3 regions of the Proteus sp. CA142267 genome follow, and region 3 is predicted to be linked to each of the others. Evidence: riboswitches for the same ligand, from Rfam matches in the RefSeq annotation. Region 3 holds a riboswitch; each other region holds the start of a gene.
The links. Region 3 has a riboswitch for thiamine pyrophosphate ahead of thiD (bifunctional hydroxymethylpyrimidine kinase/phosphomethylpyrimidine kinase). Riboswitches for the same ligand answer to the same signal wherever they lie in the genome.

Region 1 (10,900 bases), on a different contig from region 3:
CTTGTTTTTAACCAACGTTGTTCAGGGCCTTCAAATGAAATACTCACCTTCTCACCAGCACATGTTGTCATCGTATTTTGATACCAAATACCCTGTACTAAATTTACTTTCCCAATAGTAAGCGCTTCACTAATTTCACGCTCTTTACTTGCAGCAAATACCATTCTTAAACGCTCATCTTCTGTCAATGCTCGTTTTTGCTTCTGGCTTTCTTGTTGCATGAAAATAACTTCACCTCGTTTATTTAAACGAAGATGCCAAGAGGAGGGATCATTTGGATTGATAACTTCAGAGCGGACTTGCCAAAGCTTATTTTGACGATACTCATAGAATGTGATGACAGTTTCTGGCTTTTTATAAAAGCTATAAACACTCATGATCACTTGAGGCTCTGACACTTTATTATTTAAACGCCATAGCCGGACAACACCTTCATCTGCAATATAACCTGTTGCAGAAAATTCAGGTAGTTGCACAGTAGAGGAGCAGGCGCTGAGCAAAAAAGCAGATCCTATTGCTAACAGCCCCTGTCGTTTCAACAAAAGGGGAGTAAATCCCCCTCTATTGTTCATTCCGTTCAAAGGAATTATTTTACTGCGTCTTTCAGTGCTTTACCGGCAGTAAATGCAGGAACGTTAGCTGCTGCAATTTTAATTTCTTTACCAGTTTGAGGGTTACGACCAGTACGCTCTGCACGGTGATTCACTTTGAATGTACCGAAACCAACTAACTGTACAGAATCGCCTTCTTTCAGAGCACCTGTTACTGAATCGATAAACGCTTCAATAGCAGCTTTTGCTTGAGTTTTTGTCAGATCCGCTTTTTCAGCAACTGATTCGGTTAATTCAGCTTTGTTCATAAAATAGTCCTTAAAGTATGTTTTATCGTTTGAAAAACATCTGGTGAAAAAACTTAACTTATCTTTTTAAGAGGATAAATTAAGTAAAACACCTGAGCCACTTCTTTTCGTACCCAATGTAGAACATACACAGGGGTGATGTGAAGTCTTTAAACGTCGCTTTTCAAGCACTAAATCACGTTTTTCTGATTTAGTGCGTTAATTCTATACCGATATTGCTCATTCCAGCTTCACGAAGGTCTGCACGTAGACCCTTGATCAGTTCGATATCTCTTTCTTCACATTCTACAAGTAGACGGTAAATTTCCCATTGGATATCGAACTCTTCAATAACAGCAGGTAGAGATCTAAGCTCTTCTTCGCTCATTTCTCTTTCTGCTTGTGTCATTTCAAGTGAAGCAACTGTCCCTACTGATAATTTGCTCACTTCAATAGCGTGACTTAATGATTCACCGCTTAAACGAGAGTGAACAATTTCACTAAGTGCAACACAGGCGTCAATCGCAGGATAGACACCATAAATCTCGAACTGAGATGCATCAGGAATAGCTTCTTCTAATTTCTCTAATTGAGAATCAAAATTAACCTTTGCATCTTTCACCGTTAAAGTTTCCCAAACCAGATCGAGAATACGGCGATAAAGCATTGGATCGGTAAATCCTGTTTCACGACAAAATACCTGATAATTAGGGTACATTCTCTCACACAGGCACGCCATAAACGTCAGATGTTGCCAAGCTTCTAGCTTTTCTAAACGTAAATGGATTGGGTTCTTCAACATTCGTGATTACTCATTTTCTTAACTTAGGCGCAGTTTACCTGAAAATTAAAAATATCCACATATTTCCCGGTCATTTAGAGCTTATTCTTATTCAACTGCTCAAATAATCGCCTATTTGAAGCAATACCATCAGCCCAACGTGTGGGTTCTGGCAATCGATATCCTTTCATACACAACTCAACCCACTGCAAAGCGCCATTCATACTCACTTTATGACCCGGAGAAATATACAGGGGTTTACATTTTTTCTTACTACGATAAATCCACCCTATTTGCTCATTCTTATCCATTAGCGGTTCGTGACTTCCCATTTCTTCATTGACGACTTTATCAATGCCACATAAACGGCTTTTTGCCACACCAATAGTAGGCGTATTCACTAATAAACCAAAATGACTTGCGACACCAAGCCTTCTAGGATGAGCAATACCTTGTCCATCGACAAAAATAAGGGAAGGCTTTTGTTTGATTAGTTGCCAAGCAGTCAGTAACGCAGGACACTCTCTAAACGAAAGTAAACCAGGAATATAAGGAAGAGTTGTAGGTATTCGCGCAATTTGATATTCAAGAATTTCAAAAGAAGGGTAATGCATTATCACGATGGCGGCGCGAGTAACTGCGCCACCTTCTTCAAAACCAACATCAGCACCTGCTATGTAAGTTGGTGCTGTAAATTGGTCCGTTAAAATAATCTGTTGAGCTTTTTCTGTCTGCTCCTGACGTAATTGCTGGGTATTAATCATTATCCTGATGATAAGGCTTCGATAAACGGTGAACCGCATCAATAAATGCACCAGCATGTTCTGGTGGAACATCTTGATGAATACCGTGCCCAAGATTAAAGACATGACCATTACCTTTACCAAATCCAGCAAGAATAGTTTCGACTTCTTGCTCTATTCTGGCAGGCGGTGCATACAGCATAGAAGGATCCATATTGCCTTGTAGCGCAACTTTATCCCCTACTCGACGACGTGCATCTTCAATATCAATCGTCCAATCAAGTCCTAATGCATCGCAACCCGTCGCAGCCATCGCTTCTAGCCAACGACCGCCACCTTTGGTAAATAAGGTTACAGGAACTTTTCTTCCATCATATTCACGGATAAGACCATCAACAATCTTATGCATATAGTGTAATGAGAAGAGTTGGTAATCACGGCCAGTTAGCACACCACCCCATGTATCAAAGATCATGATAGACTGCGCACCAGCTTTAATTTGAGCATTCAGATACAGAATAACGCTATCTGCCAGTTTATCCAGTAATAGATGTAGTGCTTGAGGCTCTGAATACATCATTTTTTTAATTTTTGTGAAGGCCTTACTACTTCCACCTTCAACCATATAGGTTGCCAGCGTCCAAGGACTTCCCGAAAAACCAATTAATGGCACACTACCTTGCAATGCATGACGAATGGCACGAACTGCATTCATCACATATCCCAGTTCATCTTCAGGATCAGGAATAGGTAGCTTTTTAATATCATCAAGACTATTTATTGGTGATTTAAAACGAGGGCCTTCACCTGTTTCAAAGTAAAGACCCAATCCCATTGCATCTGGAATAGTTAAAATATCAGAAAATAAAATAGCAGCATCTAAAGGAAAGCGTCTTAAAGGCTGTAATGTCACTTCACAAGCCAATTCTGTGTTCTTGCACAATGAGATGAAATCCCCCGCCTGTGCCCGTGTTTCCTTATATTCAGGAAGATATCTGCCTGCCTGACGCATCATCCAAACTGGGGTGACATCAACAGGTTGGCGCAACAGCGCACGTAAATAGCGGTCGTTTTTCAACTCACTCATGACTAACTCCATTAACAGTAATAGGGCCGCAAAATCGCAGGCATTGTAACATGCTGGAAAAATAACTGTTGGCTGACAGCGCCTTTATTTAGTTTTTTTCTTTATCTTGTCTAATATTGGCTATCGTATCTTCTATCAAGCGTCTAGCAATCGTATCTGGCGGTGGGATCTGTGGTAATTGATCGTAACGATACCAAGCTGCACTCGTTAATTCTGAAGGATCGTGGCGTAGTTCACCACCATCATAGTCAGCTAAAAAGCCCATCATTAAGGAGTGAGGGAATGGCCAAGGCTGAGAGGATACATAACGAATATTGCGAATACGAATATTACTCTCTTCAAACACTTCACGGGCTACGGCTTCTTCTAAGGTTTCACCAACCTCAACAAAACCAGCAAGTACAGTGTAAAGAGGTGAATGTTTATGCCTAACATGATGTGCTAATAAGATTTTATCTTCATGGCGGATACCCACAATAATACAAGGGGCAATTTGTGGATAATAGCGTTCATGGCAGTTATCACATAAACATGCCCATTCACTCTCACTATGACGCATTTTGGAACCACAGTAACCACAAAAACGGTGAGAACGATAAAACTCAGCCAGTTGAACGCCACGACCAACTAATTTAAATAAGTTTTCATCCTGTGAAGCAATAAGCCTTGGTGAACACATGTCATTATCCATTTTTCCATGAATAAGCCAAACTGTTTCACCTTGCCATTCACCAACAATTTTGGCGTGCTGACCAATGAGATCCCAATCTTTAGCTAAGCCAAATGGAAGTTCGCCTTTAGGTAACCATACTCGTCCACCAAGACTGACTGTCCACCAGCCCTTTTCTGACCCTGATAATGTATATAAATGCATAACGACCATTCTATCCCAAATAATGATATAGAATAGAGGATACTCTTTTTAGCAATAACCACTCAATGAATTATGACTATCTTCTATAATTCATTAACATTCTTAAATATAAATATAAATTTTATTAATAGTAAGAACCGTTAGAATGACAGATAAAACAAAAAACAAAATTGCTATTTTTGATCTAGATGAAACACTTTTAGCAGGCGATTCTAGTCGCTTATGGACAAACTATTTGTGGGACAAAAATATAGTCACAGATCCTCATTTTTTAAAACTAGATGAACAAATGATCGCAGACTATTACGCTGAAAAACTGGATATAAACCAATATCTTTTTCAACATCTAGCATATTTTAAACATTATGATATAGATGAGATAAATCATTGGGTTAATGACTTCACTGAAACAAGAATCCAGCCTCTACTTTACCCACAAGGAATATCAATAATTACACAATATCGACAGCAAAACATTCCCGTTATAATTATTTCAGCAACAATGTCCTTTCTAGTTCATGCTATTGCAAAGCAACTCAATGCGGACGTTTCAATGGGTATTGATATGCAAATTAAGGACAATCATTACACTGGATTTATTGAAGGTATTCCTACATTTCGAGAAGGAAAAGTTGAGCGTTTAAACCAATGGAAAGAAGCCAATAACATTAATGAAACTTATATTTATTTCTATACTGATTCATCTAATGATCTCCCATTATGTTACCAAGCAGACCATGTTATCGCGGTTAATGCAGATAAAAAATTAACTCTAGTTTCAGATGAAAAAGCGTGGGAACAACAACATTGGGATTTAAATAAATAACCCATGTCGGACTTGTAGTTTTTAAAATCTTTCATATACTGGACGTCTTCTTGTCGGAGTGCCTAGTGTTTATAAGGCTATTATAAACACAGGCTGAGACCGTTAATTCGGGATCCGCGGAACCTGATCGGGTTAATACCCGCGAAGGGAACAAGAGTGATTCGACCTTTTGATAGCTTCATTGCGTATATTTTTTTACACACTTATATACACCTATCTGTCGATACTCCCTGCGACCTCCAGACAAGCATTTTTCTCAATATTCACCCGACAGGCAATTAGCCTGCATGATATTTATTAGGAAATGCTATGTCCCAAAATCAAACTATATCCGTTAAAGATATTTCACCAACAAACAACAAACATCGCCCACGAAAAGAGCAGCGTGATGCAGCTCAAGAGTTTATCAGCACTATTCAAGGTGTCAGTTTCCCAAATTCAAACCGCATTTACCTCGAAGGATCACGTACTGATATTCAAGTACCAATGCGTGAGATCCAACTTGATAAAACACTAGTAGGAGGATCAAAAGATTCCCCTGTTTTTGAAGATAATGAACCTGTACCTGTGTATGACACATCAGGCCCTTATGGCGATCCGGCTTCTCAACTTGACGTTAATCTTGGATTAAAAAAAATACGCCAACCATGGATTGATGAGCGCAATGATACTGAAGCACTTTCTCTTTTAAGTTCGGATTTCACCCAACAGCGCCTTGCCGACGCTGGATTAGAACATCTGCGTTTTCCTTTAAAGCCAAGCCCTAAAAAAGCGTTAAATGGAAAGAGTGTGACGCAATTGCATTATGCTCGCCAAGGTATTATTACGCCTGAAATGGAGTTTATCGCTATTCGTGAGAATATGGGCCGAGAGAGAATTCGTAGCGAAGTTTTACACCAACAACATGCAGGATTCAGCTTTGGTGCGCATCTCCCTGACAATATTACCCCTGAATTTGTACGCCAAGAAGTTGCTGCGGGCCGAGCTATCATTCCTGCCAATATCAATCACCCTGAATCAGAACCGATGATTATTGGGCGTAATTTCTTAGTGAAAGTGAATGCCAATATCGGAAACTCCTCTGTAACCTCCTCCATTGAAGAAGAAGTGGAAAAGCTGATTTGGTCTACACGCTGGGGTGCTGATACTGTAATGGATCTCTCAACAGGCCGTTATATTCATGAAACGCGTGAGTGGATCATTCGTAACAGCCCAGTTCCTATCGGCACAGTTCCAATTTATCAAGCACTCGAGAAAGTTAACGGTATTGCTGAAGATCTCACTTGGGAAATGTTTCGAGATACCTTGCTTGAACAAGCAGAGCAAGGCGTTGATTACTTTACTATTCATGCAGGCGTATTGTTACGTTATGTACCAATGACGGCAAAACGCCTAACGGGTATTGTGTCTCGTGGTGGTTCGATAATGGCGAAATGGTGTTTATCACATCATAAAGAGAATTTCCTCTACGAACATTTCCGTGAAATCTGTGAAATTTGCACAGCTTATGATGTTTCCCTTTCTCTAGGCGATGGATTAAGACCGGGTTCAATTCAAGATGCAAATGATGAAGCACAATTTTCTGAATTACATACCTTAGGTGAACTGACAAAAATTGCATGGGAATATGACGTTCAAGTCATGATAGAAGGCCCTGGTCATGTTCCAATGCAAATGATCCGTCGCAATATGACAGAAGAATTAGAGCATTGTCATGAAGCACCATTTTATACATTAGGTCCTCTTACTACAGACATTGCACCAGGTTACGATCACTTCACATCAGGTATTGGTGCAGCAATGATTGGCTGGTTTGGTTGTGCAATGCTCTGTTATGTTACCCCTAAAGAGCATCTAGGTTTACCTAATAAAGAAGATGTAAAACAAGGGCTTATTACTTATAAAATTGCTGCTCATGCCGCCGACTTAGCCAAAGGACATCCAGGAGCTCAAATTCGTGATAATGCAATGTCAAAAGCTCGCTTTGAGTTTAGATGGGAAGATCAATTTAATTTAGCGCTTGATCCTGAAACCGCACGCCAATATCACGATGAAACCTTGCCCCAAGCATCAGGAAAAGTCGCTCATTTCTGCTCAATGTGTGGCCCTAAATTCTGCTCAATGAAAATAACACAAGAAGTACGCGATTATGCGGCTGGCATGGAGCAAATGTCTCAAGCCTTTAAAGAGCATGGAAGTGAGTTATACCACAGTGCAGAAATCGCCAGTGTTGAGGTGACTGAAAATGAACAGATCCTCTAACACCCCTTTCGCATCAACAGAAAAAAAGCTTGGGCTTTATCCTGTTGTTGATTCTATTGAATGGATCGAACGCCTGTTAAAAACAGGCGTTACCACCCTGCAATTACGCATAAAAGATAAACAACCAAACGATGTTGAACAAGAGATCGTTGAAGCAATAAAACTAGGTAAACAGTATCACGCAAGACTGTTTATTAATGACTATTGGCAACTTGCTATTAAACATCACGCCTACGGTGTTCATCTTGGCCAAGAAGATCTCGATATTGCGGATCTTAATGCCATAAAAAAAGCAGGGTTACGCCTTGGTATTTCTACTCATGATGAAACGGAATTACAAAGAGCGAAAGCATTGCGTCCATCTTACATCGCATTAGGACATATCTTTCCAACGACAACTAAAGATATGCCATCCAAACCCCAAGGTTTGAAGGCACTCAAACATCAAGTAGAGCAGACACCTAATTTTCCAACTGTTGCTATTGGTGGGATCTCGCTAGAGAGAGTACCTGATGTTGTTGCAACTGGTGTCGGTAGTATTGCCTTAGTCAGTGCAATAACAAAAGCGCCAGATTGGCAACAAGTAACGCGTAAATTATTAGAATTAGTGGAGGGAAAACCATCATGCTAAATGATAATGATTTTATGCGTTATAGCCGACAAGTGATGTTAGAAGATATTGGCTTAGAGGGTCAAAATAAACTTCAACAAGCAAGAGTACTGATTGTTGGACTTGGTGGATTAGGCTCTCCTGCATCACTTTATCTTGCTGGTGCAGGTATTGGGGAGCTTATTTTAGTTGATGATGATGAGTTGCATGTTTCTAATCTACAACGTCAAATTCTTTATCGAACTCAAGATATTCCTAATGCAAAATCAGAGGTCGCAAGGCAGTCTCTGCTCGCATTAAATCCAGAGATAAAAATTACCTCTTATAAACAACGTATTGATGATGACTCATTATCTAAATTAGTTAAAGAGGCTGATTTAGTCTTAGATTGCACAGATAACATGCTCACACGCCAAGCGATTAATCGTGCTTGTGTTGCGCAGCAAACTCCGCTTATCAGTGGCAGTGCCGTAGGGTTTAGTGGACAACTTATGGTGTTTGAACCTCCTTTTACTCATGGCTGCTATCACTGCCTCTATCCAGATCAGACCGAACCACAACGCAATTGCAGAACAGCCGGAATTTTAGGTCCTGTTGTGGGTGTGATTGGTACACTTCAGGCACTTGAGGCAATTAAATTGCTCTCTGGCTTACCCTGTACTCTAAGTGGAAAACTTCGCCTTTTCGATGGTAGAAAACAAAATTGGAGTACTTTGCGTTTAACACCATCAAAAACATGTCCTGTTTGTCGAGGGATAGCATGAACATTACCGTAAATGACGAACAATATTCTCTGGATATGCCTGTCACTATTTGTCAGCTCCTTATTCAGCTAGAGCAACCACCAATTGGTGTAGCACTTGCCATCAATGAAACGATTGTTCCCCGTGACAACTGGGAAACACATTTTATTAATGATGGCGATACTATTCTTCTCTTCCAAGCAATTGCAGGGGGCTGATATGTTAAAAATTGCTGATACAACATTCACATCGAGACTTTTTACAGGCACAGGGAAATTTGCAACACCAACACTAATGACAGAAGCCATTAAAGCTTCGGGTAGCCAATTAGTTACGATGGCAATGAAGCGTGTGGATTTAAAAAATGGCAATGATGATTTAATCGCACCACTTAAATCACTAGGGGTAAAATTACTACCTAATACATCCGGTGCGAAAACAGCACAAGAAGCTGTTTTTGCGGCTCGTTTAGCCAAAGAAGCTTTTGGTACTCACTGGGTAAAATTAGAAATTCATCCTGATACCAAATACTTATTACCCGACCCTATTGAAACACTTAAAGCCGCTGAAATCCTCGTTAAAGAAGGTTTTGTTGTTTTACCTTATTGTAGTGCTGATCCTGTTTTGTGTCGTCGCTTAGAAGAAGTTGGCTGTGCAGCCGTAATGCCTTTAGGATCTCCTATTGGTTCAAATCAAGGTTTACAGACTCGTGATTTTCTACGGATTATTATTGAACAAGCCTCAATACCTGTTGTTGTTGATGCAGGGATTGGTGCGCCAAGCCACGCACTTGAAGCTTTAGAGTTAGGTGCAGATGCAGTCTTAGTGAATACCGCAATTGCTGTTGCTAAAAATCCTGTTTTAATGGCACAAGCATTTAAAGCAGCGCTTGATGCAGGCGAACTTGCTCGACAATCAGGACTTGCCACACCCGCTTCAATTGTGAATATGCAAGCACAAGCCTCTAGCCCATTAACTCAATACTTAGAGGCGTTCTAATGGACACTTTTTCTGATTATTGGCAACAACTCGACTGGGATGACATTACATTAAAGCTCAATAGTAAAACCAATGCGGATGTTGAAGCCGCATTAAATCGTCATACCCTTACACTCGATGATTTTATGGCGCTGATTTCGCCTGCGGGTCGACATTACTTAGAGCCTATGGCTCAACGCGCTCAGAAACTTACTCGACAACGTTTTGGTAATATTGTGGGATTATATGTTCCACTCTATCTTTCTAATTTATGTGCAAATGACTGTACTTATTGTGGCTTTTCAATGAGTAATGCCATTAAACGCAAAACATTAAATGAAAATGAGATCATTGCCGAATGTAATAGCATTAGACAATTAGGTTTTGATAGCTTGTTATTAGTGACAGGAGAACATCAAAGAAAAGTGGGTATGGATTATTTTCGCCAATATATCCCTCTTATTCGAGAAAATTTCAGTTCATTAATGATGGAAGTTCAACCTCTTGCAACAGAAGAGTATGCAGAATTAAAAACTCTGGGTATTGATGGTGTCATGGTTTATCAAGAAACCTATCATGAACCAACTTATCAGCTTCATCATCTAAAAGGTAAAAAACAAGATTTCCATTGGCGACTACAAACACCAGATAGATTAGGGCAAGCAGGGATTGATAAAATTGGTTTAGGTGCATTGATTGGCCTTTCAAGTCAGTGGCGTAGCGATTGCTATATGGTGGCGGAACATCTCTTGTTCTTACAAAAACGCTATTGGAAAAGTCGTTACTCTATCTCTTTTCCTCGTTTACGTCCTTGTGCTGGTGGACTTAACCCCGCATCAGTAATGAGTGAAGCTGAGTTAGTTCAGTTGATCTGTGCTTTTCGCATTTTAGCACCCGATATTGAACTTTCACTTTCAACTCGTGAATCTCCATATTTTCGCGATAACACAGTGCCGTTAGCAATTAATAATATTAGTGCAGGATCTAAAACTCAACCCGGTGGATATTCTGATAGCCATGAAGAATTAGAGCAATTTTCGCCTAATGATAATCGTCATGTAAATGATGTTATTAACGTATTAAAAGAGCGAGGATTACAACCAGTATGGAAAGATTGGGATAATTACTTGGGTCGTTAATTAAAATTCAAGCAATATA
Region 2 (10,900 bases), on a different contig from region 3:
CAGGCAAATGTCGCAAAGGAAAAGGAATAGCAACAACTTGATTACTGGGCGATAAATGAAGTGATATTTTAATCTTTATATTAAACAGTAGCGCTTGTTGTCGCTGATAAGAAAGAAAGGCTATAGTTTCTCGCACACTATGTATCAATTGACGTTGATGGGTAAATTGCTGATAGGTCGTAATTGATAAATAACTTAAAATCGAGGTAATCATCATGACAATAAGCATTTCAAGCAGGCTTATCCCAAATTCATTCTCTTGTTCAAGTTTTCTATTTAGGCTTATTTCCATGTCACTGTTCATTTTGTTCTCCTTTAGAGCCTGCGATGAGGATGCAGCTAAACCTTTGTAAGATAAACAAAAGAGAGTCTTTTTTTCGAACAATGACGCAGTAACAATATTTTCAGAACAAATACAAAAAAATAGTCATCAATGATAATTGATGACTAGCATTAATTTATTGAATTTAAAGTTAATAATAGAAATAAAAAGCCCCTGTTTATCACTAAACAGAGGCTTTAAATACAAAATACAAAAGAAAAATTAAACCGTAAATGGATATTTTATCGCTTCATGGCATTGATAGCCTTCAACGATAAAATCATCCGTTGTTACCCATGTTTCGATATCTTCCAACGTTTTGATTTTTGGATTGATATGTAATGTTGGTAACGGCAATGGCTCTCTTTTTAGTTGTACATCTCGCATCAGTGGTAATTGATTTTCATAGATATGTGCATTGATTATCTTATGAAATGCTTTACCCGGCTTATGCCCTGTAATTTGAGCCACCAGCGCTAATAATACAAAGCACTGTATTTGGTTGAAATTTAAACCTAATGGCACATCGCAGCTACGTTGATAAGAGGTTAAATAAAGCGTATCACCCACTAATGAAAATGTGTGTGTATGCATACAAGGACGCAAACAACCTAGCTCAGTTTCACCTGGATTATAGAACGTTACGATTTCGCCACGATCATCTACCCCCTTAGAGAGGTCATCTACCACTTTACGTAGTTGGTCAAAATGGGAACCATCTGGACGTTGCCATTGGCGTCCTTGAACACCATAAACACGGCCCATATCGTCTTCACCTTTGCGATGAGGGTTATTTAGCCATGCCCCATTTTCATTAGCGTTTGCATTCCATGTATTGCAACCAATTTCACGAAATTGTGCTGCGTTGTCGTAACCGCGTAAATACCCTAACAACTCTGCAATTGCAGCTTTATAGAAGCTTTTACGTGTCGTTATCAGTGGAAATTGGTTATTTGCAACATCATATTCCAGATCAGCATTAATCACCGTTAAACAACGGGTTCCTGTCCGTTTATTATCAATCCATTGCCCTTCATCGATAATGCGTTGACACAATGCCAGATACTGCTTCATGTTGTCTCTCTTGTAATTAGCTAATAGTAAAAAATTTATCTCACACTATTTGTGAGCAGGTGTTGGATTTTGTGGTGTCTTTTTATCTTGACGATAAGCCCATACCATAAAAATAATACCCAATAAAATCATTGGAATTGAAAGTATTTGTCCCATACTCACACCACCAAATAATCCTAGTTGTGCGTCTGGTTGGCGGAAGAATTCAACAATAATACGGAATGCACCATAACCAATAAGGAACAAGCCTGACACACTACCTACTGGGCGACTTTTGCGTACAAAGATATTCAGAATAATAAATAACACCACACCTTCTAATAGCATTTCATAAAGCTGTGATGGGTGACGAGGTAAAACCCCATATTCTTGAATGATTGGCAGTAGTGTTGCTGGATCTTGGGCAACAAGTTGAAGATCTGCAGAACGTGAGGTTGGGAATAAGAAAGCCCAAGGCGTATCAAATGTAACGCGTCCCCATAATTCACCATTAATAAAGTTACCAATGCGGCCTAACCCTAAACCAAATGGAATTAATGGTGCAACAAAGTCTGCCACTTGGAAGAATTTACGTTTAGTACGTTTAGCAAACCAAATCATGGCACAAATTACCCCAATTAAACCACCATGGAACGACATACCGCCATCCCATACTTTAAAGAGGTAAAGAGGATCATTTAAAAAGACAGGTAGGTTATAGAATAAAACATAACCTAAACGACCACCGATAAACACTCCCACAAAACCGACATAAAGTAATGTTTCAACTTCATTTTTAGCCCAACCACTATTCGGTTTTGCAGCTCGACGGTTTGCAAGCCATAAGGCAAAAACAAACCCAACTAAATACATCATACCGTACCAATGTAATGACACTGGCCCAATAGAGAACATAACGGGATCAATCTCTGGAAATTTAAGGTAGCTTATACTCATTATTCCCTACTTCACTTAATCAATAATTTCTATGCTGGTCATTTATTACCAACATAGAAAAGGCTTATACGAAGGCCTACTAGATACCTCCGCGAATTAATCCACCTAATCCTTGCCGTTCCATAAATTCAGAAGACAATTTTTTGATTTCTGTTGCCGTTTCAGCTTGCAACACCCGTTGCATAAAAAGCTCTAACATCACAGGATCAAGATGGCGCAATAAGTATTTTACCCTAGGTAAACTACGACCACTCATGCTTAACTGCCTAAAACCGAGCCCTATTAACAGCAATGCCCCGATTGGCGTACCCGCCATTTCACCACAAACACTCACTGGCAACTGATAATATTGGCATTGTGTTGCAATCAAATTCAGTGAACGCAATAACGCAGGATGCAAATTATCATAGAGTAATGCTACATGGGTATTATTACGATCGACTGCAAGTAAGTATTGAGTCAAATCGTTTGTTCCAACGGAGATAAAATCAACCCGATTAGCTAATTGTGACAGCATAAACACCAATGAAGGCACTTCAAGCATAATACCTAACGGAGGTGGAACACATTCACATTTTAGTTCTCGACTCACTTCATCACATGCTCGTAGTAGCAATGTTCTTGCTTCGTCAATTTCATCAATACTTGTCACCATCGGCAACAATATTTTCAAATTTTTAAATTCGAGGTTTGCTTTTAGCATTGCACGTAGCTGAATAAGGAAAATTTCAGGTTGATCGAGCAATATTCTTATTCCTCTCCAACCTAAGCAGGGATTTTCCTCATTAATTGGCATATAAGGAAGTTGCTTATCAGCCCCAATATCTAAAGCACGCAAGACAACGGGTTTATCAGGAAAAAAAGAGAGGATCTCACGGTAGCGATTTTTCTGTTCATCTTCTGAAGGAAAACCACTTTGTAGCATAAAAGGGATTTCTGTTCGATATAAACCAACGCCATCAATTCCCACACTAATGCGTTGTTCATACTTTATATTTAATCCCGCATTCAGTTGAACGCTAACTGTCTCACCATTTTTTAAAACCGCTTGCTGTTCAAGCTGCTCTTCTGCAATTTGGCTTAATACGCTCTCTTCATCAATAATTTGTTTATATTCCTGAGTAATAAAAGGCTCGGGCTCGATAAAAATCTCACCACGATAACCATCAAGAATAAGCATTCGATTATGTAAAAGCTCAGGCTGAATATCCGCACCCATAATTGCGGGTATACCCATTGCTCTAACAAGAATGGCAGAATGCGAGTGAGTTGCACCATCTCGAACAATTACACCAGCAAGCTGTTGCTCTGGTAGCTCTGCCAATAAACTTGCACTTAATTCATCAGCCACCAAAATAAAACGTTCTGGCCAAATATTGGTTGAGCTAAGATCATCATCTAAATGGAATAATAACCGGCGCCCTAATGCTTTAAGATCAGAAGCTCGCTCTCTCATATAACCATCTTTCAGGCTAGAGAACTGGGCTGCAACTTTCTCAACCACCACTTTAACCGCCCATTCCGCAACATACCCTTGTGTAATGATTGCGGTCATTTTATGTTTGAGCTGAGGATCGTTAAGTAAATGCGAATAGAGATCAAAAATGGCGGCACTCTCTTTTTGTGCATTCGCCATAAAGCGCTTACTAAAGCGGCGACATTCTGCGGTAGCATCTTCTAAAGCCACCGTAAGTCGATTTAATTCTGCTTTTATATCAAGAGCACTGGCTTTAAAAACATTTTCAAGGACAGGTTGAGAGACTTCTTGCCAGCCATAAGCCATGACCACGCCAGTAGAAACTGAAAGTGCTTTAATACGACTTTGACGATATTGTCCAAAAAGTCCTTTAGTTTGTACTTGCGATAATGTGGCACCAAGCTGTGTCGCCAGCGTCACCATAAAAGATTCTTCGCTCTCATTAAATAAGCGACGCTCTTTTTGCTGAACGACTAATACACCAAGGAGTTGGCGACGATAAACGATAGGAACACCAAGAAAAGCGCGGAGATCGTCTTCTTTAACTTGAGGAAGGTATTTAAAGCTAGGATGTTCACGAATATCAGCGAGGTTAATAAGCTCTGAAAGACGCCCCACTTCACCAACAACACCTTCATCAAATGAAAGGCTAACGGCTCGCCCTCTAGGTTTTTTTAACCCTTTGGTCGCCATAAGATAAAAACAACTACGTTGTTTATCGGCAAGATAAATAGAACACACATCCGTGTGCATTGCCTGACACGTTTCCTTGACTAAGAGTTCAAGCGCTTCTGGAAGCCCAGCTGCCATAGCCACTTTTTCTACAATTTCTCGCAAACGTGTCAGCATAGTGTTATCTAATACCTTTTACGCCGATATCCATACGATGGACGCGGTAAAGACACTTGTTCTTGCAATGACATGACTACTGGTGCGAACTCTTTCATGACACGCCGATAAACATCGCGTTTAAAAGAGACGACTTGTCGAACAGGATACCAATAACTCACCCAACGCCAGCCATCAAATTCTGGCGTTTTGCTTTGTTGAACATTAATGTCTTTATCATTACTTGTTAACTGCAAAAGGAACCAACGCTGTTTTTGTCCAATACAAACAGGTTTTGTGTCCCAACGCACCAAACGCTTAGGTAACTTGTAACGTAACCAGTTACGTGTGGAGGCAAGAATTTTGACATCCTTGCGACTTAACCCAACTTCTTCGAACAACTCTCGGTACATTGCCTGCTCTGGCGATTCTCCAGGGTTAATCCCTCCTTGAGGAAATTGCCATGAATGTTGCCCATAGCGACGAGCCCAAAGCACTTGCCCTTGCCGATTACAAATTACAATCCCTACATTCGGGCGGTAGCCATCATCATCGATCACTAGACTACCTCAATAACCAAATTTGAAAGATAACTCATTGTTTCATACTACTCACAGACGGTAAACCTCTATCAACAGACTTTGCATGGCGCGCGTATTTATCTACAATGGGAAAGTCTCAACGGGGTGCCTTTCTATTTCTAGGCTGAGAAAAACTCGTGGAACCTGATCCAGCTAATACTGGCGTAGGGATTTGAGTCAGGATGTTGCAATACTTATTGGTTTGCCATCCTCACTCCTCAGATCCTACCTGACTTTTACTGAGGAACTAAACGTGTTAACTAAATCACTTCGCTTTACTTTCCTGCTCGGCGCACTAGGTATTATGAGCACTTTTTCGACTCAAGCTTTAGCACAAAAACCCACACTCACTGTTTACACTTATGATTCATTTACCGCAGATTGGGGGCCAGGACCTGCAATAAAAAAAGCGTTTGAACAACAATGTGATTGTGAGTTAAAACTGGTTGCCCTGTCTGATGGTGTGTCTCTACTTAATCGCTTACGTATGGAAGGTGATAAAAGTAAGGCGGATATTATTTTAGGATTAGATAACAATTTGATCCACGCAGCAAAAGAAACTGGGCTTTTCGCACCAAGTAATATCGATACATCTAAACTCACCTTACCTGAAAAATGGACTGACGATACTTTTGTGCCTTATGACTACGGTTACTTTGCTTTTATTTATGATAAAAACCGTATCCAAAATCCGCCCAAAAGCATGGCCGAACTGCTAAACAGCAAAGAAAAATGGAAGATACTCTATCAAGATCCTCGCACCAGTACTCCTGGTTTAGGTTTAATGCTATGGATGCAGTCACTTTATCCTGAAAACACCGCGACTGAATGGAAAAAATTGTCAGAAAAAACATTGACCGTCACTAAAGGTTGGAGTGAGTCTTATGGCTTATTCTTAAAAGGTGAAGGTGATTTTGTGCTGAGTTACACATCATCTCCAGGTTATCACATCCTAGCAGACAAAAAAGATAACTATGCGGCAGCGATTTTTGATGAAGGACACTACTTGCAAGTCGAAGTTGCCGCAAAACTTAAATCGAGCAAACAATCTGAACTAGCACAGCAATTTATGCAGTTTATGTTAACCCCTGCATTCCAAGAAACTATACCGACTACCAATTGGATGTATCCTGTTATAGATATGCCATTGCCAGAGGTCTATTCTTTAATGCCTAAACCTGAAAAATCATTGCAATTTGATGCAGAAATTGTCGCAAAAGAGCGCCAAACATGGACGCGTAATTGGCAATCTGCGGTTAGTCGCTAATGGGAAGATGGCTTATCCCGGGGCTGTGTGCCTCGGGTTTATTGCTTATCGTGGCGTTATTGTCATTTGGCGCATTGTGGTTTAATGCACCAAGTGGTGAGCTGTCCTCGATTTTTGCTGATGAATATTTATGGCATGTCGTTCGTTTTACTTTCTGGCAAGCCTTTTTATCCGCCCTATTTTCAATATTACCTGCTATTTGGCTCGCCAAAGCACTCTATCGACGCCAATTTAAAGGGCGAACACTGTTTTTACGCCTATGTGCCATGAGCCTTGTGTTACCAGTTTTAGTCGCCCTTTTTGGCATTTTAACGGTTTATGGCAGAGTAGGATGGATTGCTCAAATTTGTGAATGGCTAGGGATCGACTACCAATTTACGCCTTATGGTTTGCAAGGCATTTTATTAGCTCACATCTTTTTCAATATGCCATTAGCAACCAGAATGCTATTACAAGCACTTGAAAGCATCTCATCAGAGCAACGCCAATTAGCCTCACAATTAGGCATGAATGGCTGGCAACGTTTTCGCTTTCTGGAATTCCCTTATTTATGGCGACAAATGCTCCCCACAGCATCACTGATTTTTATGCTCTGCTTTGCAAGCTTTGCTACTGTGTTGGCTTTAGGTGGAGGCCCCGCAGCAACAACGGTTGAACTCGCTATTTATCAAGCATTAAGTTATGACTACGATTTACATCGTGCTGCGCTTTTAGCCCTGATCCAGCTTTTTTGTTGTTTAGGCTTAGTGCTTATCAGCCAAAAGCTAAAAGGCACTCTTTTTGTGGGAAACAATCAAAAGCAGCCTTGGCGTGATCCCTATGATCCACTCTTTAGCAAAATAACTGATGGTTTAATTATCACTCTTGCGATCCTTTTTTTAGTGCCGCCCATTTTGGCCGTGATCACTGATGGTCTTAATAGCCAATTTCTACGTGTTATACAACAGCCTATACTTTGGCAAGCTTTTACAACTTCACTAATTATTGCCGTTGGTGCGGGTGTTGTCTGTGTTGTATTAACGATGATGTTGCTATGGAGTAGCCGAGAACTTCGCTTACGCCATTTTAAAAAAGCCGGACAAGCCATGGAAATGAGTGGTTTGATTATTCTAGCGATGCCAGGCATTGTGTTGGCAACAGGCTTTTTTCTGTTATTAAACAATACGATCGGATTACCTGAATCACCTTATATTTTAGTGATTTTGACCAACGCATTGATTGCCATTCCTTATGCTTTAAAAGTGTTGGAAAATCCGATGAATGATATCGCTTCACGTTATGGCCTTTTATGTCAGTCGCTGAATTTGCAAGGAATAAACCGACTTCGTTGGATAGAACTACGTGCATTAAAAAAACCAATCTCACAAGCGCTTGCCTTTGCTTGTGTTATTTCTATTGGTGATTTTGGTATTGTTGCCCTATTTGGTAATGAAACATTTAGAACATTGCCTTTCTATCTTTATCAGCAAATTGGCGCTTATCACACACAAGATGGTGCAGTAACAGCCATGATCTTATTACTACTTTGCTTCTCTCTTTTTAGCCTAATAGAACGATTAGCTGGAAAATCTCATGATTAAATTAGAGCACCTTGCTTACACCTATGAACACCAACATCTCTTGTTTAATCTAACGGTTAATGCAGGAGAACGCATTGCTGTATTAGGCCCAAGTGGTGCAGGTAAAAGTACATTACTCAGTTTAATTGCTGGTTTTTTGCCATCAGAAAAGGGAAACCTGTTTCTTAACGGGCAAGATCATACAAAAACAGTACCAGCAAAACGCCCTATTTCTATGTTATTTCAAGATAATAATTTATTCCCTCATTTGACTGTAAGGCAAAATATTGGCTTGGGATTAAATCCGGGATTAAAGCTGACTGAAGATCAAAAAGCGTTATTAGAGAGTCGAGCAGAGCAAGTAGCGCTTAGTGAATATCTTGAACGTGTACCTTCTCAATTATCAGGCGGTCAGCGTCAACGGGTTGCTATTGCACGTTGCCTCGTTCGCGAACAACCTATTTTGTTACTTGATGAGCCTTTTTCTGCACTCGATCCTGCTTTACGCATTGAGATGTTAGCACTACTCGAGCAACTTTGCCGTGAAAAAGCGTTAACCTTATTGATGGTTTCTCATAGCTTAGAAGATGCAGCAAAAATCGCCCCAAGAGCGATTGTGATAGATAACGGTATGATTGTGTATGATGGAAATACACAATCACTAATAAATGGTGAAGTGGATCAATCACTTATTTTAGGTATTCCGTTTAATTAATCTCAGCCAAAATTAACTGTATAAATAACCACTATATTGACTATAATAAACACATCTTTAATGAATTATTGGTGTTTATTAGGTGCTCATGATTGGTCATACGGAACAAGGCTTTATTCTTACTCGTCACTGGAGCGACACATCGAAAGGTATTGTCGTCTCTTATTGGCTGGCTACGGATAATGGTCCGCGTAAAATTACTGTTCCTATGCAACGCGCAATTGGCTTTGTTGCCCGCCAACATGAAACTGTTTTGCGTTCTCTCATTAATAAAAATCCTGATATTGAAATTCGCCCTCTCGATTTAAAAGATTTCGAAAGGCAGCCCGTCTTTGGCGTTTATTGCAAACAATACCGCCAACTTATCCAACTTGAGCAACAACTTAAAGAGCACCATATTCGCCTTTATGAAGCGGATATCCGCCCTCATGAACGTTATATGATGGAGCGATTTATCACCGCACCAGTTTGGTTTCGTTATCAGCAAAATAATATTACGACATTAAAACCAGCACCAGATTATCGCCCTGCACTTCGAGCTATCTCTTTAGATATCGAAACTAGTGAATTTGGTGAGCTTTACTCTATTGGGCTTGCAGGCTGTGGTGATAATGTAGTGTTTATGCTTACTGATGAGTTACCTATAGAAAGCGAAAGTCAACAACCGGAAGGTTATCGCTTATGTTATGTCAGTAGCCGATTGCGTTTAATTGAAAAGTTAAATGAGTGGATGCAACATTACGATCCTGATGCAATTATCGGTTGGAATTTGATCCAATTCGATCTGCGTATTTTGTACACACATGCCCAACGTTATGGCATCAGTTTATTATTAGGTCGCCAACACAGTCCATTAGAATGGCGAGAGCATGGATTTAAAAAAGGTCATTTTTTTGCTTCGGCTCAAGGTCGTTTAATTATCGATGGTATCGATGCATTAAAAATGGCGACATGGAATTTTCCCTCTTTTAGCCTCGAATCTGTTGCTCAAACACTGTTAGGTGAAGGTAAAGCCATCGATACACCTTACGCCAGAATGGACGAAATTAATCGACGCTTTAAAGAAGATAAGCCCGCACTAGCTTATTATAATTGGCAAGACTGTGTCTTAGTAAACCGTATCTTTGATGTGACATCTCTTATGGCATTCTTATTGGAGAGAGCTTGTGTTACGGGGCTTTCCGTTGATAGAAGCGGAGGATCTGTGGCTGCGTTTACACATCTCTATCTCCCTTCAATGCACCGCATTGGATATGTTGCGCCTAACCAAGGTGAAAAACCCGAAGAGCATAGCCCCGGTGGTTTTGTCATGGATTCGGCTCCCGGCTTATATGATTCTGTTGTTGTGCTTGATTACAAAAGCCTTTATCCCTCTATTATTCGTACTTTTTTAATCGATCCCGTAGGAATGATTGAAGGAATGCACCAACCTGATGAAAAGTTTTCTATTTCTGGATTTCGTCAGGCACGATTTTCGCGAAAACTACACTGCTTACCCGCTATTGTGTCGCAAATTTGGCATGAAAGAGATAACGCGAAATTACATAAAAATGCCCCACTCTCTCAAGCACTCAAAATTATTATGAACGCTTTTTATGGTGTTTTAGGCTCTGTGGGGTGTCGCTTTTTTGATCCTCGTTTAGCGTCTTCCATTACGCTACGAGGCCATGAAATTATGAAGAAAACACGAGAATTAATTGAAGCCAAAGGTTATCAAGTTATTTATGGTGATACGGATTCAACCTTTGTTTGGCTGAAATCACCTCACACAGAACAACAAGCACAACAGATTGGGTATCAGCTAGTACAAGATGTCAATCAGTGGTGGAAAACACATCTTTTTGAAAACTACCAACTCGATTGCAAATTAGAACTAGAATACGAAACCCATTATCGTCGCTTTTTAATGCCCACTATTCGAGGTATGGAGACAGGTAGCAAGAAACGCTACGCCGGACTCAGCAATGATAAAATGGTGTTTAAAGGATTAGAAACCGTCAGAACAGATTGGACGCCTCTCGCTCAGAAATTTCAACAAGAGCTTTATACGCGCATTTTTCATCAGCAACCTTATCAGCAGTTTATTCGTGATTATGTCGCAGATACACTTGCGGGAAAATATGATGAGAGATTAGTGTATC
Region 3 (10,900 bases):
AGTTAAAGTTATTCCTAATAAGCAGGAAGCTAATGACTGTGTAAAATATCTGGTGATGCACTATACCGCGCTAGATGATGAACGCTCACTGAAAGTTCTTACTGGGGGGCGAGTCAGTAGTCATTATTTGATCCCCACACATCCTTTATCTATTGACGGAAAACCAGTGATCACTTCATTAGTGGATGAAAGACAAGTCGCATGGCATGCGGGCATTAGCCAGTGGGGAGATGCGACTAGCCTGAATAATTGCTCCATTGGAATTGAGATAGTCAATCTGGGTTACCGTGATAATGGTAAGTTTAGGTATTGGTATTCTTATACCGCAGATCAAATCGTGACTCTGTCAGTAGTGATGAAAGATATTATTGAACGTTATGATATCGAGCCTCAAAACGTTTTAGGTCACAGCGATATTGCACCTCAAAGAAAAGTTGATCCGGGCCCTTTATTCCCTTGGGAAAGATTAGCAAACCAAGGAATAGGTGCTTGGCCTGATAAGGAATTAGTGCGAACTTATTTAGCAGATAGAGATCCTTCAGAGCCTGTTGATGTGGCAAATTTTCAAAAGTTATTACAGCAATATGGTTATCAAACACCAACAAATGGTGTGTTAGATAATAATGCACAAAAAGTCGTGAAGGCCTTCCAAATGCATTTTAGATCAACGAAAGCGAATGGGATCCCTGATGCCCAATCAGAATCGATTTTAAGGGCATTGATTGAAAAATATCGGACTTAAATTTTTCTGTGATAATTAGACAAGAAAAAAGCGCCTCCAATATGAAATTTGGTAGACGCTTTTTTATCAACTTACAATCAGCATTACAAATTAGGTGTTATATGCTGATTATTTCGCTGTATTTCCTACTGGAAGGTTTTCTTCTTTAAGGTTTAAGCTAACAACCAGAGAAATGACGAATGCAATCGCACCTGGTAATACCCAGCCTAAACCATAATCAGAAAGTGGAATATAGCTAAATAATTGTAGTAAATCAGCATTTAACCACTTCAATTGTTTCAATGTGTCGAAAAGGCTCATTAAGACGATGATTGCAATGGTAAAGCGATAGGTAAAGCGAGGTGCTTTTAATTTATTACGAATAAATTGCAGCAATACCAAGGTGACTGATGTTGGATAAATCATTAATAACGCAGGAATAGTCACCCGTAATAATGTATCAAGACCAAATGTTGATACGATTGTGGTCATTAATGTAAATACCACAACCCAGAAACGATAGCCTAAACGATGATGGAATGTCGCAAAGTAGTCTGCTGCGGCACTTGTTACACCCACAAGTGTTGTCATACTGGCTAATAAAACAATACCGCCCATCAACCAAGTCCCCACAGAGCCAAATAGTGCATCAACATAACGTGAGAAAATTTGACCACCGTTAGTGGCATTGAGTGCAGGATCAGCAAAGACTGAAACAGAGTGGCTTGTCGCACCTAAGTAGAAAAGGCACAGATAAAGTGCAGCTAACAGTAAAACTGAAATCATGCCGGCTTTTACGGTAATAAAACCGATTTGGCGTGGTTCAGTAATACCTTTGGTATATAAAGCACGAGCAACGATACCACCGAACGCCATAGCAGAAAGGACATCCATGGTTTGGTAGCCATCAATAAAGCCAGAGAAGAAACCATTAACAGCATAAAGGCCTGTTGGCTCACCAATTGGGGAAATCGGTTTAGCCACAACAGCAATACCTACAACCACCAGTAGGACTAACAGTGCCGGAGTCATAAACTTACCAATGGCGCTGATCATGGTACCTTGTTTTAGCATGAAGAACATACTAGTGATATTGAAAATAAGTGCAAAAGTAAGGTGTGTTGCCGTATTTTTCTCAATAAGCCCTAAAGGTAAGAAACCCATTTCATAAGCGGTATTGGTGACACGAGGCATTGCAAAAGTAGAGCCTACGATAAGATACAGTGCTACCCAGAAAATAACGGCAACCCATGAAGGCAAATCAACAGAAAGACGCTCACCACGTCCGCGAATTGCAACAATAACTAAGGTTAGGAAAGGGAGTAAGACACCGGTAACAAGGAAACCTAAAGATGTACTAAACCAGAGGTTTCCCGATTGAAAACCCGCCATAGGGGGAAAAATAATATTGCCGGCACCAAGGAAGAGTGCAAAAACCATCATTCCAAGAACGAGCATATCTTTTGTAGAAAGCATAACTTAAACTACCTGTCTGTGAAGAAAATATATAAATGATTTATATTTGTTATTCTACATCTAGCCTAATTAACAGCTTAATATGTTGTGAAAATGCAGTTTGAATAACGAAAAGTGAATTGATAGTAACAAATTCTGAAGGATATGTAAGAAGAAAGGCAGATTTAACGCTTATTTAACAGCAATTATAGAATAATAAAAGGCTATATTTTTGGTCGAAAAGCAGTGTGATCCTCTGCTAAGGATCACAATTGCTATATAATTTTGTAGACATTCACGATAAAACACAAAAAAGATCGTGTTTAAATAAATTTATTTATAGCGATTGCAACACCGTGCTCTTCATTAGAAAGTGTGACGAATTTAGCGACTTTCTTCACTTCTTCAGGGGCATTTCCCATCGCAACACCTAAACCTGCATATTTCAGCATTGCTAAATCATTACCTTGATCACCAATACACATGATTTTTTCTGGTGTAATTTTTAAATGTTCAGCTACTTTTTGAACCGCACTCCCTTTATTGACATTGGTGTTCAACACTTCAATAAAATAAGGAGCACTACGTAATATGCTGTATTGTTCATAAATATTAGTAGGAAGATATTGAATGGCATTATCTAAAACGGCAGGGGCATCAACAATCATAAACTTACTAAAATACATATCTGTTTGCATTTCATTTAATGGACGATAATAAAGCGGTGTCCAAGATAAAAAGGCTTCTTGGCAGGTGAAATGGCTAATATGACTATTGGTGGTATAAATCTTATTGTCACTAATAACGTGAAAATGAACGCCTATTTCACGAGCAAGGTTTTCAAAATAGAGGTAATCCTCGAAATTAAGCAGATCTTGAATAATCACTTCACCGTTATCTGCTTGATGGATTTGGCTACCATTATTGCTGATACAGTAACAATCAGAAGAATTAAGGCCGAGTATTTTTAAATAGGGAGAGATGCCATTAAAGGAGCGTCCTGAAGCTAATACAATCTTAACTCCTGCCTCTTTTGCTCGCTGGACTGCTTGTTTTACTTCTGGCGTAATTTCGTGTTGTTTGTTGAGCAAGGTTCCATCTAAATCAATAGCGATAAGCTTAATACTCATTAGCATCCCCATATTAAATAAAAGCAATCATGATAAAGGAAGGGCGAAGCGGTCTATCATCACATAGCTTGAGTATTATTTATGTGACATTAAAGGCTATCTGCATAATGCCACATAAATGGAAGGGTTAATCACAACAAGGTGATTGTAAGTGTAAAGGCTGTTTGGTTTCTAAAACGATCTCTTGATTTTGCCGAAAATCGAAAGGCGTGATGCCATACTCTTTACGGAACATATAAGTAAAGTGAGATTGTGAACCAAAACCGAAATCAAGGGCGATATCGAAGATAGAGCGCTCACTGGTGCGTAATAAATGAATAGCGCCAGCTAATCTACGCTGACGGATATACTTTCCTAAAGAGGTGCCCGTGACTTCTTTAAATATTTTTTGCATGTGCCAAAGAGAATATCCAGAATAAGCCGCCAACTCTTCAAGATGGATAACACGGCCTAAATGCTCCTCAATCCATTTACTTAACGCGCAAACCAATGCGAGATGATTATCTTGTGGCATTACAGTTCCATTCTATCAATGAAGTTAAGGTAAAAATCAAAATTAACTCCCTAATCTTATACAAAAAATGGCAGACAGAGAAACCCATATTAATGGATAGCTATCTCTAATCGTTGGCAAAATGTGTACTTAGAATAATATAAGACCATTTTGCATACAGTTTAGAGCGAAATAATGCAAATTATCTGAAGTCTGTCGAGGAAGCGTTTACCTTTCGTAATGAAAGTTATGCTAAATTTACTCATAGAGATAATTGATTGCGGATTTTATAACAACAACTCCCTGTCTTGTTATCGTATTTAAGCGAATGCTTATAATGTGATAAGTCATACTAACAAAATGTATTTAAAGGATTTTAAATTGAACGCAAAGAAAATAATTATTAGCTTAATTATTGCATTAGCCATTACCTTTGGCCTCTATCTTGTGGCTTTAGATAATTTTTGCGATCGTGGAGAGGATTTCCAACAAGGTCTTTGTCGCTTTACCACATTATTCCCCTCTAAACACCACTAAAAGATAGCTTTTCTTATTATTTTTCGCCTAGCATAAAATGTATTTGTTATTCAAGTCAGAATAGTGTTTTAATGGTGGCTTGAAATAAACAAAATCGTAAATATTAGTTTACACTTTAAGTTGATAAAATAATAAAGAGAAGAGGATGTATGGCGAGAGAGTCGCAACAGACAGAACTTAAGCGCGGTCTGAAAAATCGACATATCCAGCTGATTGCGCTGGGTGGTGCTGTCGGCGCTGGTCTGTTTCTTGGTATAGCGCAAACAATTAATATGACAGGTCCATCAGTTATCTTAGGATATGCTATTGGTGGTTTTATTGCGTTTATGATCATGCGCCAATTAGGCGAAATGGTTGCCGAAGAGCCAGTTGCGGGTTCGTTTAGTCATTTTGCTAATAAATATTGGAGCCCATTTGCAGGCTTCTTATCTGGTTGGAACTACTGGGTGATGTTTATTCTTGTCGGTATGGCAGAATTAACCGCGGCAGGTAAATATATTAACTATTGGTTACCCGATATTCCTGTTTGGGTTTCCGTTGCTATCTTCTTTGTGGCAATCAACTTAATTAATCTGATTAACGTGAAAATGTATGGTGAAACAGAGTTTTGGTTTGCCATTATTAAAGTATTAGCGATTGTCGGGATGATTTTGTTTGGAAGCTACTTATTGGCGAGTGGTAATGGTGGCCCTCAAGCTTCTGTCAGTAATTTATGGGAGCTAGGCTTTTTCCCTCATGGTTTTACGGGCTTTATGTCTGCATTAGCCATTGTTATGTTCTCTTTTGGTGGACTTGAGCTGGTGGGGATCACCGCTGCTGAAGCTGAAAATCCAAAAGTCAGTATCCCGAAGGCGACTAACCAAGTTGTTTATCGTATTTTAATTTTCTATATCGGTTCGTTATTAGTGTTACTTTCACTTTATCCTTGGACTCAAGTTGTTAAAGGTGAAAGCCCATTCGTTCTGATTTTCCATAACTTGGATAATTTCCTAATCGCGAATATTTTAAATGCTGTAGTATTAACAGCTGCACTGTCTGTTTATAACAGCGGTGTTTATTCTAATAGTCGTATGCTTTATGGTTTGGCTAAACAAGGTAATGCACCACATGCACTTTCTCGCATTAATAAACGCGGTGTGCCAGTTGTGTCGTTACTGTTATCTGCAATTGCGACTTCATTAGGTATTTTAGTTAACTACTTATTACCGAATCAGGCGTTAGAGCTATTAATGGCATTGGTTGTAACCACGTTAGTGCTTAACTGGATTATGATCTGTTTGGCAAATTTAAAATTCAGAGCCGCAAAAAACAAAGAGGGTGTAGAGCCTTTCTTCAAAGCACTTTGGTATCCATATGGTAACTATATCTGCCTTGCTTTCTTATGCATGATTTTAGTAATTATTTTATTTATGCCACAAGTGAATATTTCGGTGATTTTAATGCCATTCTGGATTGCACTCTTATGGGTTGGATTTAAGATTTCCCGTATGAAGAAAACACCTAATAGAACTCAAGCAAGCCAAGATATTTAAGTTATTAGAGATTGATTGAGTCATTTTGTTGAATAAGAAAAACGCATCTAAATGATGCGTTTTTTATATCCTATTTTTATTACTTGCATTTATTCTGATAGACAAAATAAGGAAACTATTGCCAACGTAACCAAGCAAATAATACGTTACCGTTGTTATAAGTGCCTGGTACATAGGTCGCTTGTAGTGAAAGATGCCCGTAGCCGACAGAAACTAACGGTAAAGGAAGTGGCATAGGAATATAGTTGTATTCATGGCGCGCTGTAATGCTTAGCGTAAATCCTGCCCCCATACGGAACCCGTCTTTATCACCGGGATACCACATTTTTTCAAAACCATAGCCCATAATAGGCTGCACTCGGTTATTTGAGTCCATAAATGCCATCGCATAAAGAGAGTGCCAATCACCGTCATTGTCATAACGATATTTACCCATACCAAAACCCCAAGGTGTTTCGTTATAGCGATTAGTTTTTTCTCTATCGTAAGTAAAACGGTTATGCCAAGTCCATACCGGTAAATAGTAATTATATTGGTCGTTATCCCAAGTTTGATTGACATTACGCTTAAATTTTCCCCAGTAGCTCTCTTCATTATTAGGTTGAGGCGCGTTACTAGTGGTTTGCTGGTTTTCTGTCGTAATAATCTGATGGGTATTTGTATTATTTTCAGAAGCGAAAGCTGAAGTTGTTAACGTAAGTGAAAACAACGTTGTGGCTAATACGCTAGGGTGAAAATAGGATGATGACATAATATAACTCCGAGTACGGCATAAACAGTGATTCTGGTGATGACAAATAAACATTACTAATAGTGTTATTTAATCGACAAGTATTTAAGATAAGAGGTATCTGAAACTTTACTTCTTAAATAAAATCTTAAGGGATTAGAATCGGTTAAGAAGAAAATAAATAGATTTATTGTACTTATGAACGTAATTTTGTCTGATATTAAATGCTGTTATTTTTTTATGATAATGTATTGTTTTTAATAAAAAATTAAGTTTTTATTAGATTTTAAATAAATAACTGATAAATAAGGCCTGTAAGATATAATTTAGGCTTAGTCATTTTCAACAGAAAAAATCCACAAAATATCTATTTTTATGACTTAATTGAAATATCGATATCAATAACATCAACTTATCAAAAGAGATAAATTTCCAGCAGGATAATAGAGTAACGAATAAGAAGAGTTAAATAAAAAAAAGAAAAACTCTGTGTTGGTTTATAAATCGTTTAAGTGGTGTAAGTTTTGTTTAGCGAAATGCCGATTTTTTGTGCAGATTATCCTAAAACAAAAATATTGTTTATTATTGAGATAATTTTTCTTGGCTAATGATAAGTAGCCGATGGGTATCGCGGTCTTTACTCCAGTAATAATTTATCAAGATTTATATCGTAATATTTATAGCTCATTGATTTTATTCTGTTATTTTATTTGGTGATTTATCATATTTACTTCTTCTGACAATTAATATATCGATTATCGTTAAAACGGATAAAAATAATATACAAGGCGATCCTCGCTGGTTACTAGCATCTTTATCTTGAGCGTGCGATACTCCTTATCGCCTGAATTTACAGGCTTTGGCTCGGGGCGCCTTATGGCTGAGATGAACCCGTATAACCTGATCTGGATAATGCCAGCGTAGGGAAGTCAAGGTAACTCTGCTGATTAACAGAGCCCGACTTTTCTGTAACTGGTGAAAGGAGGAGTTAATCAGTGAGATTCAATGCATTGTCTATCGCAGGCACCGATCCTAGTGGTGGTGCGGGTATTCAGGCTGATCTGAAAACATTTTCCGCACTGGGTGTTTATGGCACAACAGTAATAACAGCACTTGTTGCTCAAAATACCTGTGGTGTTCGTCGTGTCTATGATTTATCCCCCGATTTTGTTGCCGCTCAATTAGATGCTGTCTTATCTGATGTTCGAATTGATAGTGCCAAAATTGGTATGCTCTCTAATGTCGCGATTATTGATGTGGTTTGCGACAAGCTTCAGCAATATGCCATTCCTTTTGTTGTACTTGATACCGTAATGATTGCAAAAAGTGGTGATCCACTATTGCAGCCAGATGCGGTTAATAAAATGGTCAATCAGTTGTTACCTTTAGTTGATTTGATCACGCCCAATTTACCTGAAGCAGCAACACTGCTAGGTTGTGAAGTCGCTCAAGATGAAGTAACGATGAAGCAACAAGGTTATGCATTACTAAAACAAGGATGCAAAGCGGTGTTGATGAAAGGGGGGCATTTAACTGAAAATGAAAGTCCTGATTGGTTATTTACCCAAGATGGCGAGTGGCGATTCACTTCAAAACGCGTTAATACGAAAAATACTCACGGTACAGGATGTACTCTTTCAGCCGCGTTAGCTGCTATTCGTCCTCAAGTCTCTGATTGGCAAACTTGTGTTGAACAAGCAAAAATCTATTTACAGCAAGCGTTAGAACATGCCGACAGTTTAGAGGTTGGGCAAGGTTTTGGTCCGGTACACCATTTTCATCGCTGGTGGTAAGGCTGCCTACAACAACATTAAAAAAGCCACTCAGTTGAGTGGCTTTCACATTAAATCTATCAATTAAGCAATAGTGACAGATTTATTTAGATAAATATCTTGTACTGCATTAATTAGGGCAACGCCATCTTTCATTGACTTCTTGAATGCTTTACGTCCTAAGATCAAGCCCATACCACCCGCACGTTTGTTAATAACGGCAGTACGGACAGCATCTTCAAGATCATTATTACCTGAAGCACCACCAGAGTTAATTAATCCCGCACGGCCCATATAGCAGTTTGCTAATTGGTAGCGAACTAAATCAATTGGGTTTTCAGTGGTGAGTTTTGTGTAAACACGCTCATCAGTATGACCAAAACCAATCGCTTTAAAGCCACCGTTATTTTCAGCCATTTTTTGTTTAACGATATCAGCACCAATTGTAGCGGCTAAATGGTTTGCCTGACCGGTTAAATCCGCACTTGCATGGTAATCAACGCCATCTTTCTTAAAGGCTGGGTTACGTAAATAAGCCCATAATACAGTGACCATACCTAATTCATGAGCACGTTCAAAGGCCATTGAGATCTCTTCAATTTGGCGACGGCTTTCTTGTGAACCAAAGTAAATGGTCGCACCCACTGCAACAGCACCCATTTCAAAGGCTTGTTCTACACTGGCATATAGTGTTTGGTCATATTGCGCTGGGTAGCTTAGGGTTTCGTTGTGGTTTAGTTTCACAAGAAAAGGGATTTTGTGTGCGTAGCGACGAGAAACAGAAGCAAGAACACCATAAGTAGAGGCAACACAGTTACAACCCGCTTCAATCGCTAACTCAACAATATTTTTCGGATCAAAATAGAGTGGGTTTGCTGCAAAAGAGGCTGCGGCAGAGTGTTCCACACCTTGGTCAACAGGTAGGATAGACAGATAACCCGTTCCCGCTAAACGCCCGTGATTAAACAGGGTTTGCATTGAACGTAACACGCTATTAGGGCGATTGTTATCAATCATAACACGATCAACAAAGTCAGAACCTGGCAGGTAGAGATTTTCGCTCGGGATGGTTTGGCAACGATGTTCTAATAATGATTTCGCATCAGCACCTAACAAACTTACTATATCAGTCATTACATACTCCAGTTCATGATGAGATGAGAGTGATTGTCATTTATCTACATTAAGATAACAAGTCACATTGAGGCGGTAACCGGCAGTGGATCGCTTCAGGTAACACAATAAATTCAAATTTATCCCCTAAAAGGGGTTCTCCATCTAAATTAAATATCATTTCATGAGAAGCGCTAATGTTTACCCAGCGACTTTCTCGCTCGATTATCTTGTCATTCTTTTTGCTATCAAACATGCTACTTAAAATTGAAGGGAGAAGTTCATGAGCTTCAACAATGGTGAGATTAAGTTTATTGTCATTAATTAAGGCATCAGAACACAATTTTTGTCCACCGCCAGCTTGACGGCCATTGCCGACAGCCAAAATAAGAGACTCTCCTTCCCAGTGGAAATTTTCAGCTTCGATTGTGCAGTGATCCGCTTTTAAAGAATCGATACTTAAAAGGCCATTAATAAAATAGGCGGCTCCGCCCAATGCAGACTTTAACGCTTCAGGCGTTTCTGTTGTGATTTTGGTTCCAAAGCCCCCTGATGCCATATTGATAAAATAGTGGGTCTTATTCACGGCGATTACATCAATAGGTATTGCACGTCCTTTAACGGCTAAGTTAAGTGCATTTTCCATATCACGAGGAATTTGTGCGCTGGTGGCAAAATCATTTGCTGTGCCTAAGGGAATAATGCCAAGTGTCGGTAAAGATGAGGGTGAGAGGTGAATTAATTCAGAAACAACGCTATTAATCGTGCCATCGCCTCCTGCGGCAATCACCGTTTCGGCTTGCATATCGATAGCTTCTTGTACAAAACGTCGTATATCACTGGATTCCCAAGTCACTCTTACTTGGAGATTAAAACCTTCGTTACGTAATTGGTAAACCGCTTTTCTCAATGCGCTGTTGTCAGCGCTTTTTCCATTAATGATTAGCAAACTAATTTTACTCATTGATGAGTCCCTTTAATTGAATCACTCTTTTAAAGGTAATGGATATCGAGAAAATTACTATTTTTTTTACAAATGATAACGAAAAAGAGAATGAGCTGTATGCAAAGGAGAGCTATTAAGAAGGGTATAAAAAAGAAAAGGCAAATCCAAGGGAGATTGGATTTGCCAAGGAGGTGGTTCCTAGTCTTACTGTATTCATTCTAGTTCTTTATTTTTCGGAACTGATGATACGGTAAACAAATCATTATTGATGTGATCTGTATTTGAAATTGACCACTTTAAATCAGATTATGATGCTTTACTTCACTTCTACCGCATCAATTTTATGCGGTTGACGTGTTGTTGTACCTTGTAGGTTGCGGATCAGCAGAGCAAAATCTAAATCAACATCTTCAGGAACAGATAAATAAACCATGTGACCATTACCCGGTGCAACATCGGTTGGTTGTTGTT

Region 1: it holds a riboswitch for thiamine pyrophosphate, as region 3 does, so the genes downstream of both, thiC (phosphomethylpyrimidine synthase ThiC) here and thiD (bifunctional hydroxymethylpyrimidine kinase/phosphomethylpyrimidine kinase) in region 3, are expected to answer to the same signal.
Region 2: it holds a riboswitch for thiamine pyrophosphate, as region 3 does, so the genes downstream of both, thiB (thiamine ABC transporter substrate binding subunit) here and thiD (bifunctional hydroxymethylpyrimidine kinase/phosphomethylpyrimidine kinase) in region 3, are expected to answer to the same signal.

The regions. Positions count from the first base shown of each region.
Region 1 covers NZ_QPMG01000016.1:3,459-14,358, forward strand. Annotated here, with positions in the region: gene C0T34_RS17565 (DUF1481 domain-containing protein) at 1-542, opposite strand, end outside; gene C0T34_RS17570 (HU family DNA-binding protein) at 587-859, opposite strand; gene C0T34_RS17575 (YjaG family protein) at 1,050-1,640, opposite strand; gene nfi (deoxyribonuclease V) at 1,715-2,383, opposite strand; gene hemE (uroporphyrinogen decarboxylase) at 2,376-3,449, opposite strand; gene nudC (NAD(+) diphosphatase) at 3,538-4,323, opposite strand; gene C0T34_RS17595 (HAD family hydrolase) at 4,469-5,149, shown strand; TPP riboswitch at 5,194-5,316, shown strand; gene thiC (phosphomethylpyrimidine synthase ThiC) at 5,459-7,411, shown strand; gene thiE (thiamine phosphate synthase) at 7,395-8,042, shown strand; gene C0T34_RS17610 (HesA/MoeB/ThiF family protein) at 8,036-8,785, shown strand; gene thiS (sulfur carrier protein ThiS) at 8,782-8,982, shown strand; gene C0T34_RS17620 (thiazole synthase) at 8,984-9,763, shown strand; gene thiH (2-iminoacetate synthase ThiH) at 9,763-10,881, shown strand.
Region 2 covers NZ_QPMG01000005.1:70,245-81,144, forward strand. Annotated here, with positions in the region: gene C0T34_RS10385 (potassium:proton antiporter) at 1-304, opposite strand, end outside; gene C0T34_RS10390 (thymidylate synthase) at 545-1,396, opposite strand; gene lgt (prolipoprotein diacylglyceryl transferase) at 1,442-2,332, opposite strand; gene ptsP (phosphoenolpyruvate--protein phosphotransferase) at 2,412-4,658, opposite strand; gene rppH (RNA pyrophosphohydrolase) at 4,667-5,197, opposite strand; TPP riboswitch at 5,310-5,407, shown strand; gene thiB (thiamine ABC transporter substrate binding subunit) at 5,472-6,485, shown strand; gene thiP (thiamine/thiamine pyrophosphate ABC transporter permease ThiP) at 6,485-8,065, shown strand; gene thiQ (thiamine ABC transporter ATP-binding protein ThiQ) at 8,058-8,759, shown strand; gene C0T34_RS10425 (DNA polymerase II) at 8,848-10,900, shown strand, end outside.
Region 3 covers NZ_QPMG01000001.1:532,169-543,068, reverse strand. Annotated here, with positions in the region: gene C0T34_RS02505 (N-acetylmuramoyl-L-alanine amidase) at 1-742, shown strand, start outside; gene brnQ (branched-chain amino acid transport system II carrier protein) at 851-2,197, opposite strand; gene yidA (sugar-phosphatase) at 2,500-3,306, opposite strand; gene C0T34_RS02490 (helix-turn-helix domain-containing protein) at 3,434-3,820, opposite strand; gene mgrB (PhoP/PhoQ regulator MgrB) at 4,181-4,336, shown strand; gene C0T34_RS02480 (amino acid permease) at 4,486-5,868, shown strand; gene pagP (lipid IV(A) palmitoyltransferase PagP) at 5,984-6,619, opposite strand; TPP riboswitch at 7,454-7,542, shown strand; gene thiD (bifunctional hydroxymethylpyrimidine kinase/phosphomethylpyrimidine kinase) at 7,594-8,391, shown strand; gene fbaB (class I fructose-bisphosphate aldolase) at 8,455-9,504, opposite strand; gene yegS (lipid kinase YegS) at 9,554-10,447, opposite strand; gene yegQ (tRNA 5-hydroxyuridine modification protein YegQ) at 10,746-10,900, opposite strand, start outside.